Regions from separate parts of the Desulfitobacterium hafniense DCB-2 genome, predicted to be linked through region 1. Evidence: riboswitches for the same ligand, from Rfam matches in the RefSeq annotation. Region 1 holds a riboswitch; each other region holds the start of a gene.
The links. A riboswitch is a leader RNA that binds a small molecule or an ion and turns the genes downstream of it on or off. The one in region 1 is predicted to bind cobalamin.

Region 1 (4,154 bases):
CCAGAAGCACTAAATTTCTATTATTCTCATAGCTTTCCTCCAGAACCTTGATCTCTCCGTCATATCCTCGGGCCTCTAAAGAAGTATACAGCTCATTAGAGCGTTTATAAGCACGAATGAACAGGACAGATACCAAACTCCCCATTGAGCGATACCCGGTTTTAAGATTGACATAGCCCAGCCGGGAGTTTTGAGCAGTCAGCATGGTGCCAGCAGTCTCTAAAAGCACGAAGATAAAACGATAAATAAGTCCCATCATTTCCACCATAAGTTTGGGCAGCCTGAGCCTCCTCAATACGGACAGCAAATCCACCATGGGAGTGCTTAGGGATAGAAAATAGAGGCAGGATACAGAGCCGAGCACCCGAAAAAAGAGATTAACCCCTTCCCGTATCCCATTTTCTGAAATGCCTACCCAATAGCCTGCTATGGAATAGGCCCATAAAAAGCTGTAAACATCACGAGAAATATTAACGGCAATTGTAAAAATACCGATCATTAAAAACGACATAGGAATGATCATCAATTTTAGCCATACAGAGAGAGGTGCCCCTCCGAAGAATATGGCAACTCCACTCATGAACATAATCACGGCTATAGAAACAAACAATTGATCGGCCCACAGACACACTCCCAGGGTCAAGAAGGCAACGATGAATTTTTGCATAGGATCAATCGTTTTAAGTCGAGAAGCATAGGCATAAGTATCCGTATTCAGCATATCTTTGCAGCCTCCTTTACCCTTTCAGTGTGCACTTATTCATTTGCCGGTTTCCTGTTCCATAGGGTTCCAAGTTGTTTAATCGTGTTTACTCCGGCCCTTATAATAACCTAAGCCAAAACCGATGACTCCCGCTCCCAGGCCTGCTTGAAGGGCAAAGAGCAGGCTCTCGATTTCCCCGCTGGCCGGCTCAAAGAAGGGGGAAAACCAAGGCTCATAATCCTCCTGAATATTCAGGATCTCTTCCTCGGCCAAACCATCCGCCCCGCCGAATTCAGCGTCCTGGACAAGAACTAAGGGAATAACGGTTATAGCCACTACAAGCAGGAATAACAACACATTAACCTTAAAAGTGGATCGTTTTGTTTGTTCTACACCTGAATTAGCCATTGTTATACCTCCTTTGTTAACAGCTTGAGATCTTGCAGCTCACTTTTTCCATAGCTGGCCAGTGCGTTGAAGATGATGACAGTCAGAATCCCCTCACTGATCGCTAAGGGTATCTGAGTCACAGCAAAGATACTGGCAAATTTAGTAAGAGAAGCAGCAAAACCGCCCACTTCCGAAGGGAAGGCAAGGGCCAATTGAATGGAAGTCATGACATAGGTGGCCAAATCGCCTAAGGACGCGGCCAGAAATACACCTAACCATTGTGGTCCTTTAAATTTTTGTACCAGTTTATACACGCCAAAGGCTACAAAGGGACCAACCACTGCCATAGAAAAGGTATTGGCGCCTAAGGTGGTCAATCCGCCGTGGGCCAGCAGCAAGGCCTGAAACAAAAGGACAATAACGCCGATAACTGCCATAGCTGTGGGGCCAAATAGGATGGCACCAAAGCCTACTCCGGTTGGATGGGAACAGCTCCCGGTAACCGAGGGTAATTTAAGAGCAGAAAGCACAAAAACAAAAGCCCCGGCCATAGCTAAAAGAATCTTCAAGCGTGGATTAAGAGAAATGGTTTTCTTAATCGAAAAGATACCCAACACGACAAAGGGTATTGCTAAAGCTCCCCAGGCAATGGCCCACCCCGGCTGTAAAAAACCTTCCATAATATGCATAGCCGATGCTTTATAAGGAATAAAAAACATCATCAAGACTAAACCAATAAAGAGCTGTATACGTTTGTTCATACTCCCCACTCCTTAATTTTTGATACGAACAATCATCTGTAGAATAAACTCAATAATACCTATCGAAAAAGCGTTTTCGCCGCAAGAAAAATAACCCTTCCTTACGGAAGGGTTTGCTATCCTGTATCAGATAAAACTATCTTGAACACCGATATCCACCTCCCTAACATCCCGTAGGTTCCTTGAATCGAGAATATGAGCAGGTTTCCTGGCTCAAGTTCATCATTAACCTACGTCTTCCCAGACAGTAATCCAGTGACATCATTGTAGGTTAACTCCCTTTTACAGTGGCGGGCACCGCGTCAGCTTCAACTGACTTCCCTTATGATTCCTCTTGCGAAGAATCAACTCAATTCTCAATATTTAATTTCAAGAACATTATAGCAATTTTTCAGCCAAATTGTATATAATTATATTAGAAATAAATACTTATTTTATTTAAGGTTGGGAGCATTTTAAAAACGTTCAAAATGGTGATATTAATCCCGAGGATTTTAATCAATGAAAATTAAGCTAAGGAGAAAACCATGCAAAACGATATTCAAGAGTTCTTAGACCAGGAGATCTGGGCAGTAGTCGGAGTCTCTAAAGATCCGACCAAATTTGGCACAAAGGTCTACCATAAACTCAAACAATGCGGCTATACGGTGTATCCCATTAATCCCAAACTCTCTGAGCTGGACGGAGAGCCTTGTTTCCCCTCTTTAAGCGCCTTGCCCGTTCGCCCTGATGTGGTCAGCCTCATCGTCCCTCCTCAGATATCGGAACAAATTATTGACCAATGTGCCCAATTAGGTATCAAAAGGGTCTGGATGCAGCCTGGCGCCGAAAGCGATGAAGCCTTGATGAAAGGGCGCGCAAACCAAATGCAGCTGATTGCTCATGAATGCGTACTGGTTGAAGCCCGGTCCCGCCGCTAAACCTGAAAAAAGGCAAATCCTGAAAATAAGCAGCAAAAAACCGTACTGGCATCAGTACGGTTCGTTTTAACTATGGAGCGGGTGATGGGAATCGAACCCACGTAGCTAGCTTGGAAGGCTAGTGCTCTACCATTGAGCTACACCCGCAGGTGTGGTAGCAGGGGAGAGATTTGAACTCTCGAATGAGCGGGTATGAACCACTTGCCTTAGACCACTTGGCTACCCTGCCATGGCTCCCCGAGCAGGACTCGAACCTGCAACCTACCGGTTAACAGCCGGTTGCTCCACCATTGAGCTATCGAGGAATATTGATTTATTACTGGCGGAGAAGGAGGGATTCGAACCCTCGCAGCAGTTACCCACTCTAACGGTTTAGCAAACCGTCCTCTTCAGCCACTTGAGTACTTCTCCGTAACCCTGCTTTTTGGTGCGGAAGATGGGACTTGAACCCATACGGTGTTACCCACACGCCCCTCAAACGTGCGCGTCTGCCAGTTCCGCCACTCCCGCATTGTTTATGGAGCCGTTAACCGGATTTGAACCGGTGACCTCATCCTTACCAAGGATGCGCTCTACCAACTGAGCTATAACGGCATCGAGGATCTCTTCTGATTTAAATGGTGCGCTCGAAGGGATTCGAACCCCTGGCCTTCTGATTCGTAGTCAGACGCTCTATCCAGCTGAGCTACGAGCGCATTGTTTGGAGCGGGTGACGAGATTCGAACTCGCGACTTTCACCTTGGCAAGGTGACACTCTACCACTGAGTTACACCCGCATGTCCCTGACATGCTCTAAAGAAAATGGTGAGCCATCCGCGACTCGAACGCGGGACACCCTGATTAAAAGTCAGGTGCTCTACCGACTGAGCTAATGGCTCATAAATGGCAGGGATGGCAGGATTCGAACCTACGAATGCCAGAGTCAAAGTCTGGTGCCTTACCGCTTGGCGACATCCCTATTTTCTATTTAAATCAACTGCTGCTGATTTAAAGCTTGGTTGCGGAGGCCGGATTTGAACCGACGACCTTCGGGTTATGAGCCCGACGAGCTACCACTGCTCCACTCCGCGATGTTTAGTGGTGGGTAGAGATGGATTCGAACCACCGTACCTTTCGGAACAGATTTACAGTCTGCCGCCTTTAACCACTCGGCCATCTACCCACATGTGTTGTGCTATAAAGTTGAAATGGCGACCCCGATCGGACTTGAACCGACGATCTCCTGCGTGACAGGCAGGCATGTTAACCACTACACCACGGGGCCTTATTTTGGTGGGCGATGACAGGATCGAACTGCCGACATCCTGCTTGTAAGGCAGGCGCTCTCCCAGCTGAGCTAATCGCCCGGATTTTGGTGACCCATACGGGATTCGAACCCGT
Region 2 (4,154 bases), 2.4 Mb from region 1:
CGCAAAATGATGGAGAAACTGGCTATCCCCATGCCCCAGGCAGGTATGGCCAGCACTCTGGAGGAAGCTTTGGCAGCGGCGGAGATGATCGGTTATCCCGTCATGGTTCGTCCCTCCTATGTCCTGGGAGGCCGGGGCATGGAAATTGTCTTTGATGAAGAACAGCTGCGGGAATATGTGGCCGCCGCCGTGGACATCACCCCGGAACGCCCCATTCTTATCGATAAATTCCTGGAGAATGCCATCGAAGCAGAAGCCGATGCCGTCTCAGACGGTACTCATGCCTTCGTCCCTGCCGTTATGGAGCACATCGAGCTGGCGGGGATCCATTCCGGAGACAGTGCCTGCGTCATTCCTCCCCTGACCATTGCCGACCGCCATTTGCGCACCATTATCGATTATACCCAGCGGATTGCCCAGGAACTCCATGTGGTAGGGCTTATGAATATCCAGTACGCCATCGCCGAGGATAAGGTCTACGTCTTAGAGGCCAATCCCAGAGCTTCCCGCACCGTACCCCTGGTCTCCAAAATCTGCAACACCCCCATGGCCAGGCTGGCCACGGAGTTGATACTGGCTGATTATACCGGGCAAAAGAACGATATCGCAACCAACTTCAAGCCTGCTCAGATCTCCCATTACGGCGTCAAAGAAGCGGTCTTCCCCTTTGACAAATTCCCTGAAGTAGATCCCGTCCTCGGCCCGGAAATGCGTTCCACCGGAGAGGTTTTGGGCATGGCCAATTCCTTCGGCCTGGCCTATTTCAAGGCTCAGGAAGCAACCCACTCCTCCCTGCCCTTCAGCGGAACCGTCCTTATGAGCATTGCCGAACAGGACCGCTCTTCAGGGGTCATCGAAATCGCCCAGGAATTCCTCAAGCTGGGCTTTAAGATCAAAGCCACTCAGGGGACCCGGAAATTCCTTCAGGATCATAGCATTGACGCCGAATTCATCCATAAAATTGAGGAAGGCCGTCCCAATATCACTGATGGTATTATGAACGGCGAGATCCAATTGGTCATTAACACCCCCATCGGCAAACGCAGCCTCAAAGATGATTCCTACATCCGCAAGACCGCCATTAAGTATAAGATCCCTTATATCACCACCACCCCGGCCGCCTTAGCCAGCGCCAAAGGAATTGCCGCATCTCAGGAGGCGGCAGCCAATAAAACCGTGGTTAAATCCCTGCAGGAATATCATGGTGAGATAATGTAATTTCGGTAATATAATTCAGATCATATAATTTGGCTCATGTAATTAGATAATGTGATTTAGATCGTTGACAGTCCCCTTGCTTTTAAGATATGATTTTATCAGTCTTAGCTCAACTGGTTTTCGGTTGCACACCCCTATATATAGTGTTTTTTTATAAACTTTCATCTATATATGGTGTTCAACGAGATTTTGATGTATAATGAGACTGGTTCATTAATAAGGAATCTCATAGGTGACTGTACAACCACAGTTGAAAAGGGAAGCCGGTTAGAGGCCGGCACGGTCCCGCCGCTGTAAGGGAAATATACTTCTTGGCATTACCACTGAAAGGGTTTCGGGAAGGTAAGAAGTATAGATGATCCTAAGTCAGAAGACCTGCCTATGTGTATACCACCAACTCTACGGAGGATAGAGTATGTTGGGCTGCTAACGGCATGTTGTTTTTAGCTTCTCGGCATCTCTGTCGGGAAGTTTTTGTTTCGGATGTCATCATGAGTCCCTGAACGATGATAAGAGATCAGATTGAGAAAAGAGGTAGATTGTATTTGATTACTAAGATTCGCAAGCGCGACGGACGGGAAGCTCCTTTTAACATTGAAAAAATAGCCAACGCTATCTTTAAGGCAGCCAGTGCCACAGGAGGCAAGGACTATCAATCCTCTCTCCTTCTTGCGGAAGAAGTGGTCAACTACCTTGAGGTTAACCTACATAAAAAAGTCCCCTCTGTGGAAGAAATTCAGGATGCTGTGGAAAAGATCCTGATCGAAAGAGGCCACGCCCGCACAGCCAAGGAATTCATTCTCTATCGGGCGGAACGGACCCGTGTCCGGGAAATGGATACCCGGCTTATGAAGGTCTATGAGGAGCTGACTTTTAAAGAAGCCAAAGATAATGATATGAAGCGGGAAAATGCCAACATTGACGGAGATACCGCCATGGGCACCATGCTGCGCTACGGCTCCGAAGGAGCTAAACAGTTTAATGAGATGTTTGTCTTAAAGCCCGAACACTCCAAAGCCCACAAAGAAGGAGATATTCACATCCATGATATGGATTTTCTCACCCTCACCACTACCTGCTGCCAGATCGATATTATTAAACTTTTCAAAGAAGGCTTTGGGACCGGCCACGGCTTCTTAAGAGAACCCAATGATATCCAGAGCTACAGTGCTTTGGCTTGTATCGCTATTCAGTCCAACCAAAACGATCAACACGGCGGCCAAAGCATTCCTAATTTTGATTACGGTATGGCGCCGGGAGTAGCCAAAACCTATATTAAGCTTTATAGACAGAACCTGCTTAAAGCCTGCGAGCTTTTAATCCATCAGGATGTGGATCAGGAAGAGCTGGAAGCCCATCTCAAGGATGTATTCTCAGCCCTTGCCAACCAAGGGCATACACCTACCCTTTCCTCTGACCCGGATTATTTTGAGCAGGAAGCCGCACTGCTTCAAACCCTGCCTAATCTTAAGCTGGACATGCCTACCATCCGCAAAGCTCAGGAGTTTGCCGTCAAAAAAGCTCTTGCCGAGACGGATAAAAAAACCTATCAGGCTATGGAAGCTTTGGTCCATAACCTCAATACCATGCACAGCCGTGCCGGAGCCCAAATTCCCTTCAGCTCCCTCAATTACGGCACGGACACCACCCCGGAAGGCCGTATGGTGGTCAAAAACCTGCTCCTGGCCACCGAAGCAGGTCTGGGCAACGGCGAAACCCCCATCTTCCCTATCCATATCTTCAAAGTGAAAGAAGGGGTTAATTATAATCCCAGTGATCCTAACTACGATTTATTCCAGCTGGCTTGCCGGGTCAGTGCCAAAAGACTTTTCCCCAACTTCTCCTTTATTGATGCTCCCTTTAACCTGCAATACTATGTCCCCGGCAGGCCTGAGACGGAAATTGCCTACATGGGCTGCCGCACCAGGGTGATCGGCAATATTTACGACCCTTCCCGGGAAACCATCTTTGGACGGGGAAATCTCAGCTTCACCACCATTAACCTCCCCCGTCTTGCCATCAAAAGCCACCAAAGCCGCACCGAATTCTTCGCCATGCTGGATGAGAAAATCGACCTGGTTATCAATCAGCTCCTGGAACGTTTTGAAATTCAAGCCCGTAAAAAAGTCAAGAACTTCCCCTTCCTGATGGGACAGGGAATCTGGCTGGATTCCGACCAACTGGGCTGGGATGATGAAATTCGCGAAGTGCTGAAGCACGGCACCCTTTCCATGGGCTTTATCGGACTGGCTGAATGCCTTATGGTCTTAACCGGGCAGCATCACGGGGAATCGGAAGAGGCACGGGAGCTGGGACTGGAGATTGTTCAGCAACTGCGCCGGCGCATGGATGAAGCAGGACGGGAATACGGGCTGAATTTCTCTCTCTTGGCCACTCCTGCCGAGGGCCTCTCCGGCCGCTTCATCAAAATGGACCGGGAGCTTTTCGGCAGCATCCCCGGTATCACAGACAAAGAATACTACACCAACAGCTTCCATATCCCCGTCAGCTTCCCGATCAGCGCCTTTCACAAAATCACGATTGAAGCCCCCTACCATGAGCTGACCAACGCCGGCCATATCACTTATGTGGAGGTTGATGGCGATCCCACTCAAAACTTGGAGGCTTTTGAGAAAATTGTCCGTTGCATGAAAGAATCCGGCATCGGCTTCGGTGCTGTCAATCATCCTGTGGATCGGGATCCCGTCTGCGGATATACAGGAATCATCGGCAACGAATGCCCCCGCTGCGGCCGCGAAGAAAGCACTGCTCCCTTTGAGCGCATCCGCCGTATCACCGGCTATCTGGTGGGAACCTTGGATCGCTTTAACGACGCCAAAAAAGCCGAAGTCCGGGATCGGATTAAACACCTGAATTGCCTTGACTCCTCCATCGGTGAGAAAGGGACGCTTTAATGATGGACTCCTGCATCCGGA
Region 3 (4,154 bases), 2.5 Mb from region 1:
TCCGCCAAAGTAACATCGGCATCCGCCAGTCCTATGGGTTTAGTCAGGCCGATCGGAAACATTCCCAGCCAGACTGCAAAAACAAGCAGTAAAATTAAAGCCAGCAAAAAGGTGGGTATGGAAACCAGAATATAACTGTACCATTTAATAAAGCGATCCAGCAGCTTCCCTCTTCTCATGGCGGCCACCGCTCCCAGCAGATAGCCGAAAACACCGGACAAGAGCCATGCTGTTCCCATGAGCGCAAAAGATGTCATGGCTCTGCTTTTAATAATGTCCATAACGGGGACTCTATACAGCTTGGACATACCAAAATCACCCTGCAGCAAGGCCCCTGCCCAGGAAAAATATTGTTCCACAGGGGATTTGTTAACCCCCCAGTATTCCTTCAGCTTTTCCAGCTGTTCCTGTGACATAGAGGTATCACTGATCGCATAGGCATTGACAGGATCAATCGGAGACAAATGGATTAACCAGAAGGTCAGGATGGATAAGCCCAGCATCAGGGTAATCATGCGCAGAAAGCGCCTGAGGATTTTTTGAGACATAACACAGCACCTCCCGTTTATAGAGCGGCCCCATTCAAACAGGTGCGTTCAAAACGCCAATGCTTCGGGCAGGCGTTTCAGACGCACCTGTTCTGATAGAGCGTTCAGCTTGATTGGCTTTAAGGGTTGATCGACCACTCCGTGATATTGCCAAACAGTCCAAATTCATAGCCATGGGAATGCATGAGTTGGTTGCCGATATTCACCTGATCATTGACAAGGTACAGATGGTCGACACGGGCCAGCCAAACGATGGGAGCGTCACCAAGGGGGCTGAAACCGGTTTTCCCATCCCATTGGGCCAGTTTCCAGTATTGATTGGCTTCTTCCTGAGTGCTGGCGTACAAAGCTTTCTTTATATAGTCATCAGAAGTGGGATTGATATAAGAAGGCATGTTATTGTACCCGGTATTGATCACCTGAGATGAATACATAGTATACAATTGATGGGGGTGAAGTCGGCCGCCTCCCCATAGGCAGGCATTGGCCTTGCCCTGGATAAATATTTCATCCCAGGTAGCACCGATGATATTGATCTTAATACCCAGACCAAGGGCCTGATCGGCAACAGCCAGGGCGATGTCACCGCGCAGCTGGTCACTGGAAGGAAAATATAAATCAAATTCGGCCTTCAGCCCATCCTTCTCGACAATGCCATCCTTGTTGGTATCGGCCCACCCGGCATCTGCCAGCAATTGCTTGGCCTCTTCAACCCGGCCATCCTCAATGACCGTTTTTTCATTAAACCAGGGTGTGCCATCCACAATGGAATAGGCAGCCTTTCCGTATCCGTCCATGGTCACATCAATAATTCCCTGACGGCTTAACCCAATGTTCAATGCTTGACGGATGGCCAAATGAGAGGTAATATCATTGCCGACTTTGACCTCGTTGGCGTTGATATACCCGGTTCCGCCGCTGGGCAGGACAGGAAGACTAATTCCTCTGGAATCAACGCTCTCCAGAACGTGTAAGGTCATTCCCGGCAGGGTTTGTCCGGCAAATTTGGGAGGAATGTAACAAATATCAACTTGACCGGCCTTGGCCGCTGCAAAAGCGGCATCTTCCCCCAGCAGCAGGAAGGTGAGTTTCTTGAATTGAGGCTCCTCACCATACCAATAAGGGTTATAGTCCATGATGATTTGTTCGCCGTCATTATACTGGGTTACCTGATAGGGTCCGGAGCCAATGGGGTTTTTGGAATAATTGTCATCATAAATATGTTTGGGCACAATGCCGATTTCGGAAAGCTGACTGACAAATGTGGAACGCGGCTCTTGCAAAGTAAACACGATGGTATCCTTGCCGCTAATCTCCATTTTATCGACAAAGGAAAGGTCAAAGGCGATGCCGTCTTCTTTCAGCATTTCATAGGTAAACAGGACATCCTCTATGGTAACCGGGTCGCCGTTGGAAAATTTGGCATCATTGCGGATTTTGAAGGTCCAGGTATAGCCGTCTTTACTCGTCTCAAAGGATTTGGCCAGATCGCCGACAAAAGTTAAGTCCTTCGTGGCTTTAAGCAGTGAACTGTGGGTTAAGCGGATTTGCCCGATGGCACCCCAGGTCTTTTTGGGATCGAACATCCCATAATCGGCCATTCCCACAGCCAGGACCAGCTCCTCCTTCTTCCCTTCCTCCGGCGCCTTTGAAGTCGTCGGGGAAGGACTGCACCCAGGCAGGCCAACCAAAAGAACGACAACCAGAATCAGCAGGGGAGCGAACCGCTTCCGAAGCAAATGTAACTTGGGCTTGTTCATCTTTTCTACCTCCATAAAAATAGTTAAACTCCCTTACCTGCACCTTTGCTCATGAGCGGGGAAGCTCCTCTTCCTCCCGGCAATTTAGGTATGCTCAAGTAAGTTAGCTGCCTCTAACTATAAAAAAACTCTTGTATAATTTCAATTTCTTTCAGCTAATCTTTAGAATTCTTCAGAATCATTGACCCAAAATCATTGACCCAAAACAAAAAAACCCTTTCCAAACGGAAGGGCTTTCTATCCTGTATTTAATAATAGTGTTCTGAACACGATATCCACCTCCCTAACATCCCGTAGGTTGTTTTGAATCCGGGGCATGAGCAGGTCTCCTGGCTTAAGTTCCTCATTAACTCCCGTCTTCCCGGATATAACTATCCAGTGACCTTATGGTGAGTTAACTCCCTTCTACAGTGGCGGGCACCGCGTCAGCTTTGACTGACTTCCCTTACGGTTTTTCCTCTGAAAAATCGTACTCATCCCCATATGAAATTATAGATAGAATAAGAAATTTCTTGCCCAATTACAATGTATTTCAGCGAATCTTTAGAATTCTTCAGAATTACCTTCTTCAGAATAACTGAATCTGAAACAAAAAAAATGGATACCTCCTTCACAGGGATATCCCTCTTTTCTTGACAGCTTAGCCTGAAAGCAAGGTCTCATAGCTGCGCAGGCTGGTCAGGCGCCCCTGTTCAGTCAGCTTGATCACGCTGTTGTTTAACTCAATACACCCTTCCTTTTGCAAAAGGGCGATCAGATTTTTCGTAAGCTCCCCATCCAGGCGCAAATAACTTTGTATCTCAGCAAGGTTTGCTTCACTTTCCTCGTGGTGATAAAGATGGAGCAAAAGTATCATTTTGGCAAAGCCTATTTTTTGACTGCGGCGTCTGCTCAGCGTGCTCACAAGCCCCCGGCCGGGAGCAAAGATAAAGACCAGCAAGAAAGAAATTCCCGTCATCATGGCCATACAGCCGGCGATGGATACGTCCAGCAGGGCTGCCGCCCGATAGCCTAATAAGCCGTTGATGGCCCCGATCACCCCGCTTAAAATCAACATCCGCTTTAAATCATCGGTAAGCAGATAGGCCGTGACCGGCGGGCCAATCATAAACGCTACCACCAAAATGGAGCCCACCGCCTGAAAAGCCCCCACTGTGGTAAGCGAAACCAGGGTCATCAGACCGTAATGGACCAGGGTCGGCGCAAAACCCAACACAGAGGCCAGCATGGGATCGAAGGTGGCAAGTTTCAGCTCCTTGAAGAAGATGATGATCACCGCCAGGTTAATAAGCAAAAGAATCCCTGTGGTATGAATGGCTTTCGCGCCCAGATCCACTCCCCCCACGATCATGCGGTCAAAGGGAGCAAAGGCCAGCTCTCCCAGCAGTACCGAGTCAGTGTCCAAATGCACCGAACCCGCATAGCGCGTAATCAAGATAATGGCTATGGAAAAGAGGAAGGGGAACACAATACCGATGGCTGCATCTTCCGCCAAAAGCCGCGTACGCCCCAGCATTTCCGTCAGCCACACGGTGACGACCCCCATTAATGCGGCACCGGCGATCAGAAAGGAGGAAGAAAGATCATGAGTGACAAAGAAGGCCAGCACAATGCCCAGCAGAATCGTATGGGTGATGGAATCCGACATCATGGCCATTTTCCGCAGCACCAGAAAGACACCGGGCAGGGCGCAGGCCACCGCCACAATGACGGCAATCAGTTGTATTTCAAATTGTGGGGACATCAGGCCCACTCCCTTCCAGTTTCAGCATCAGCTTATTCTTCCTGTGCCGGTACACCCTGTGCAGAATACCTCTTCCCGGGGCAAACAGAACACTGAGCACAA
Region 4 (4,154 bases), 710 kb from region 1:
AAGCCGGCCCCCTAAGCCGGCTATCCAAAACTATTGCTGAGCGGCCAACCCTTCCCTGGCCACCAGAAAATCCACAAACTGACGGGCGGTTCTCCCTGAGCGGGCATTATGATTCATCACCCAGCGCAGCGCCTGCTGTCTTAACTCCTCCTTGGGAAGTGTCAGCCCTTCCTGAGTTGCTAACTCCTCCACAATCTTCAGATAGCCTTCCTGGTCCGGTGTGGGGAAGGTGACCGTAATGCCGAAGCGGTCGGATAAGGACAATTTTTCCTCCATGTTGTCCCGCCGGTGGACTTCCTCGACTTGCCGTTCGCCGAAGGTTTCTCTGATCAAATGACGCCGGTTGGAGGTGGCATAGATCAGCACGTTTTGGGGCTTCCCTTCCAGCCCTCCCTCCAGCAGGGTCTTCAGATTCTTATAATCACTTTCCGTGTCTTCAAAAGAAAGATCGTCAATAAACAGAATGAACTTCAAAGGCTGCTTGGCCAGGAGCCGAATAATCTTGGGGTAGTCATGCAAGTCTGTTTTCGATAATTCCACCAGGCGCAGTCCCTGTTCACCATATTCCTGCACTAAAGCTTTCACCAAGGAAGATTTCCCAGTCCCACGGTTGCCATAGAGAATCACATTATTAGCCGGAAGGCCTTTCAGGAAAAATTCCGTATTCTGGAGGATGATTCCCTGCTCCCGTTCCTGATTAATCAACTTGCTGATGCGCATGGGCTCAGGGTGTACCCCTTCCAGCCTTTCCGCACGGCCCCGCCATTTGAGAGCCATGCACCGGCCGAACAATCCGGTACCCATGGTTTGATAATAAGCAAGCAGCGCATCCACCATTTCCTCTGACCTTCCCCGAAGCAGACTCTGCTTCAACTTTTTCTGAGAGGAAAGGAGATAGTTTTCAGCCCGATTCTCTTCTTTTGCATAAGTTTCTTTTTCCCTATCCATATCCGGAAGACTCAGCCAACCAGGCCAGCTTTCCGGGCTCAATGGTTCCTCCAGCCAGAGGCCCGGTTCTTCCGCCCCTTGCTCTGCACACCGTGCCTTGACAGCCCCTTTAATATCTTCCGCCTTCAGCCCGGCAAGCTCCCGCAAATAGAGCAGCTCCCGCCCGGCCAGTCGGCGCAGCCCGGCGGGAACCCGGTCCTTTCCCTGTTGAGCCGTTTGCCTGGCCAGCTCATTGTCATCCTGAAGCATACGCTCCCAAAGATAATCAGGCCAATGAGCCTGAGTCGCCAAGGAGCAGAAATGATGATAATCTTTATAAATTGCCATCAGATCAAACTCCCTGCTCCCTATCCCCTGGAGCAGTTTTTGGAAAGAAACTGCCACCGGATCCCCTATGATGCCTCGGAAAACAACCATTCCGTCAAAAAGAAGGGATAACCGGGTAATTTTCGTCCTATTCACATTATGCACATCCTTGTTTTCTTCTTGTGTTCTAGTACAATTCTTAGTACTATCTTAAATCCTGCAATTCTTTAAGTAAAGGGTTGACAAAATCTTCTTCTTTGCTATTCTATAATTAGTTAAAAAAAGTCCATTCTTTGGTGCCCCCAAGGGGAGAATAGGGAAACCGGTGCGATTCCGGTGCGGACCCACCACTGTGTAGGATGAGCCTGAACCATAACCACCGGCCAGACCGGGAAGGGGTAGCGGCGTTTGAATCCAAGCCAGGAGACCTGCCAGGAATGAAGAAAGCCTTTCCATGGGTGCTATGGAAAGCAGCGGCGACGAAGGCAAAGTCCCGACCACTTATGAAGTGGCGGGACTTTATTTTTTTTAAAGGAGAGGAATACAGATGAGTAAAACCGAATTAGAACAGGACAAGCTAGTGGATGACTTCTTAAGACAGGAAAACCTGAGTGACGCTTCCCTGGAGGAATGTGAAACCGCCTTAGACCATCTTATCCAGGGAATACACGGTCTTGACGAACAGGTCATGGCCGCTGTACAAACCCGTTTAGATTCCTTAACCAAACCCCAAGGCAGTTTAGGAGTCCTGGAAGCCCTCGCCAAACAATTGGGCGGGATTCAAGGTCAGCCTTGGCCGGAAGTACAAAAAAAGGCCATTCTCGTCATGGCCGGAGACCACGGCGTGGTGGCGGAAGGGGTCAGTGCCTTCCCTCAGGAAGTAACCCCGCAAATGTTCTATAATTTCCTGGGCGGCGGGGCAGGGATCAATGTCCTGGCCCGTCATGCCGGCGCCGAAGTGATCTGCACCGATGTGGGCATGGCTTTCCCGCTGGATCCGCCCGAGCTTATGGCTCACCGCATCATGAACGGAACCCATAACATGGCCCAGGGACCGGCTATGAGCCGTAAAGAAGCTCTGCTCTCCCTGCTGACCGGAGCTAAAATCGCCCGCCAGGCTATCGATTCCGGAGTGAATGTCCTGGCCACAGGGGAAGTGGGCATCGGCAATACCACCCCCAGTACAGCCATTATTTCTCTCTTGACAGGTTTGCCGCCCCAGGAGGTTACCGGAAGGGGCACCGGTCTGGATGATGAAGGACTCATCCGCAAGCAAAACGTCATCGCCCGTTCTATCGCCATCAATCAGCCCGATCCTAAGGATGGAGTGGATATCCTCAGCAAAATAGGGGGCTTGGAGATCGGTGCCCTGGCCGGGGCAATTCTGACCGCAGCCTATTCCCGTGTCCCCATCCTTTTAGATGGGGTCATCTCCACTGCCGCTGCTCTCATCGCTGTCCGCATCTGCCCTACGGCCCGCTTCTTCCTGATTCCCTCCCATTCTTCTGCGGAGATCGGCCATCGAGCCGCCCTGGAACAACTGGAGCTAAAACCCATCATGCATCTGGATTTCCGCTTGGGAGAGGGAACCGGAGCCGCTATCGCTTTCCATCTTCTGGATGCCTCCATCCGCATTCTCAACGAGATGGCTACTTTTGAATCCGCAGGAGTCAGCGGTAAAAACTAAGCAATCACCGGAGGTAATTATGTCAGATTTTGTGCTCATAACCGGTGGAGCCCGCAGTGGCAAAAGCCGCTTTGCCGAGCTCCTGGCCGCTCATCCCGGCCTGCCTGTCACCTACATCGCCACGGCCCAGGTCTATGATGAAGAAATGGCTTTGCGTGTCAAAAAACATCAGGACCAGCGCCCTGCCCATTGGGGCTTAGTGGAAGAACCCCTTGCCCTCTCCTCTGTGTTGGAACGCCATGCTCAGAACAAAGGGGTCCTTTTGGTGGATTGTGTAACCCTGTGGCTGACCAATCTCCTCCTTGCCCACTATCCAGCAGAAGATCATCTGACTGAGCAGGAGTATACCCGGGCCCTCCATAGGCTGGAGCAGAAGATTCTCGAACAGGTCCGCATTGTCGCCCGTATAGCCCGGGATATTACCCCTCAGGTGATTATGGTCACCAATGAAGTGGGAGATGGTATCGTCCCGGATAATCCCCTTTCCAGGATTTACCGGGATCTGGCCGGCAGGGCCAACCAGATCCTGGGACAGAGCGCCCAGCAGGTCTATTCCGTGGTCGCCGGCTATCCGACGGAGATCAAAGCTGCCGGTCAGGCCTTACTGGATTCCTTGCGGCGAGAGGATGCCTAGCATGCGCAAATTATGGATCGCCCTGACCTTCCTGACCCGAATACCACTCCCTCAGCCGGAGCAGGTGACCTCGGAAGAATTCACCCAAAGTCAGCATTATTATCCTTTGGTGGGCCTGATTCTGGGCGGAGCCTTATGGTTGGCCTTAACCCTGCTCCTTCCTCACTACCCGCCCCTGGTTACGGCTGCCTTGCTGCTTGCCCTGGAACTTATTCTCACCGGGGGAATTCACCTTGATGGCTTGATGGATAGTATGGACGGCTTGCTTTCAGCGCGGACACCTGAACGCATGCTGGAGATTATGAAAGACAGCCATGTGGGAGCTTTCGGTGCGTTGAGCGCCATGGTATACCTGCTGCTCAAATTCAGTCTTTTGGCCGGGCTCCTCGCCCTCTCTTCCCCTTTAGTTCCTTACCTGGTTCTTTTCATGCCCATCCTCTCCCGCTGGATTTTTCTGATTGGGGTTCATTATTTCCCCTATGCCCGGGCCCAGGGATTTGGCCAGGGATTTCATGAAACCTCCCGCCAAACCCGGTGGCTATTCCTGGGGGAGGGGCTGCTGCTCCTTTTCCTCACCTA

Region 2: another riboswitch for cobalamin. It lies ahead of DHAF_RS01830 (anaerobic ribonucleoside triphosphate reductase); the one in region 1 lies ahead of DHAF_RS13040 (energy-coupling factor ABC transporter permease).
Region 3: another riboswitch for cobalamin. It lies ahead of DHAF_RS00190 (ABC transporter substrate-binding protein); the one in region 1 lies ahead of DHAF_RS13040 (energy-coupling factor ABC transporter permease).
Region 4: another riboswitch for cobalamin. It lies ahead of cobT (nicotinate-nucleotide--dimethylbenzimidazole phosphoribosyltransferase); the one in region 1 lies ahead of DHAF_RS13040 (energy-coupling factor ABC transporter permease).

What each region holds. Positions count from the first base shown of each region.
Region 1 covers NC_011830.1:2,800,675-2,804,828, reverse strand. The annotation lists gene cbiQ (cobalt ECF transporter T component CbiQ) at 1-721, opposite strand, end outside; gene DHAF_RS13045 (energy-coupling factor ABC transporter substrate-binding protein) at 800-1,111, opposite strand; gene DHAF_RS13040 (energy-coupling factor ABC transporter permease) at 1,114-1,854, opposite strand; cobalamin riboswitch at 2,035-2,222, opposite strand; gene DHAF_RS13035 (CoA-binding protein) at 2,382-2,774, shown strand; tRNA gene DHAF_RS13030 (tRNA-Gly) at 2,848-2,921, opposite strand; tRNA gene DHAF_RS13025 (tRNA-Ile) at 2,927-3,003, opposite strand; tRNA gene DHAF_RS13020 (tRNA-Asn) at 3,005-3,079, opposite strand; tRNA gene DHAF_RS13015 (tRNA-Ser) at 3,095-3,185, opposite strand; tRNA gene DHAF_RS13010 (tRNA-Leu) at 3,200-3,284, opposite strand; tRNA gene DHAF_RS13005 (tRNA-Thr) at 3,293-3,368, opposite strand; tRNA gene DHAF_RS13000 (tRNA-Arg) at 3,393-3,469, opposite strand; tRNA gene DHAF_RS12995 (tRNA-Gly) at 3,476-3,550, opposite strand; tRNA gene DHAF_RS12990 (tRNA-Lys) at 3,577-3,652, opposite strand; tRNA gene DHAF_RS12985 (tRNA-Gln) at 3,658-3,732, opposite strand; tRNA gene DHAF_RS12980 (tRNA-Met) at 3,770-3,844, opposite strand; tRNA gene DHAF_RS12975 (tRNA-Tyr) at 3,853-3,936, opposite strand; tRNA gene DHAF_RS12970 (tRNA-Asp) at 3,963-4,038, opposite strand; tRNA gene DHAF_RS12965 (tRNA-Val) at 4,045-4,120, opposite strand; tRNA gene DHAF_RS12960 (tRNA-Glu) at 4,127-4,154, opposite strand, start outside.
Region 2 covers NC_011830.1:386,221-390,374, reverse strand. The annotation lists gene carB (carbamoyl-phosphate synthase large subunit) at 1-1,218, shown strand, start outside; cobalamin riboswitch at 1,432-1,615, shown strand; gene DHAF_RS01830 (anaerobic ribonucleoside triphosphate reductase) at 1,764-4,133, shown strand; gene nrdG (anaerobic ribonucleoside-triphosphate reductase activating protein) at 4,133-4,154, shown strand, end outside.
Region 3 covers NC_011830.1:31,040-35,193, reverse strand. The annotation lists gene DHAF_RS00195 (ABC transporter permease) at 1-548, opposite strand, end outside; gene DHAF_RS00190 (ABC transporter substrate-binding protein) at 668-2,308, opposite strand; cobalamin riboswitch at 2,611-2,800, opposite strand; gene DHAF_RS00185 (metal ABC transporter permease) at 2,949-4,052, opposite strand; gene DHAF_RS00180 (metal ABC transporter permease) at 4,036-4,154, opposite strand, start outside.
Region 4 covers NC_011830.1:3,513,634-3,517,787, forward strand. The annotation lists gene DHAF_RS16385 (ATP-binding protein) at 31-1,410, opposite strand; cobalamin riboswitch at 1,531-1,704, shown strand; gene cobT (nicotinate-nucleotide--dimethylbenzimidazole phosphoribosyltransferase) at 1,802-2,941, shown strand; gene cobU (bifunctional adenosylcobinamide kinase/adenosylcobinamide-phosphate guanylyltransferase) at 2,961-3,575, shown strand; gene cobS (adenosylcobinamide-GDP ribazoletransferase) at 3,568-4,154, shown strand, end outside.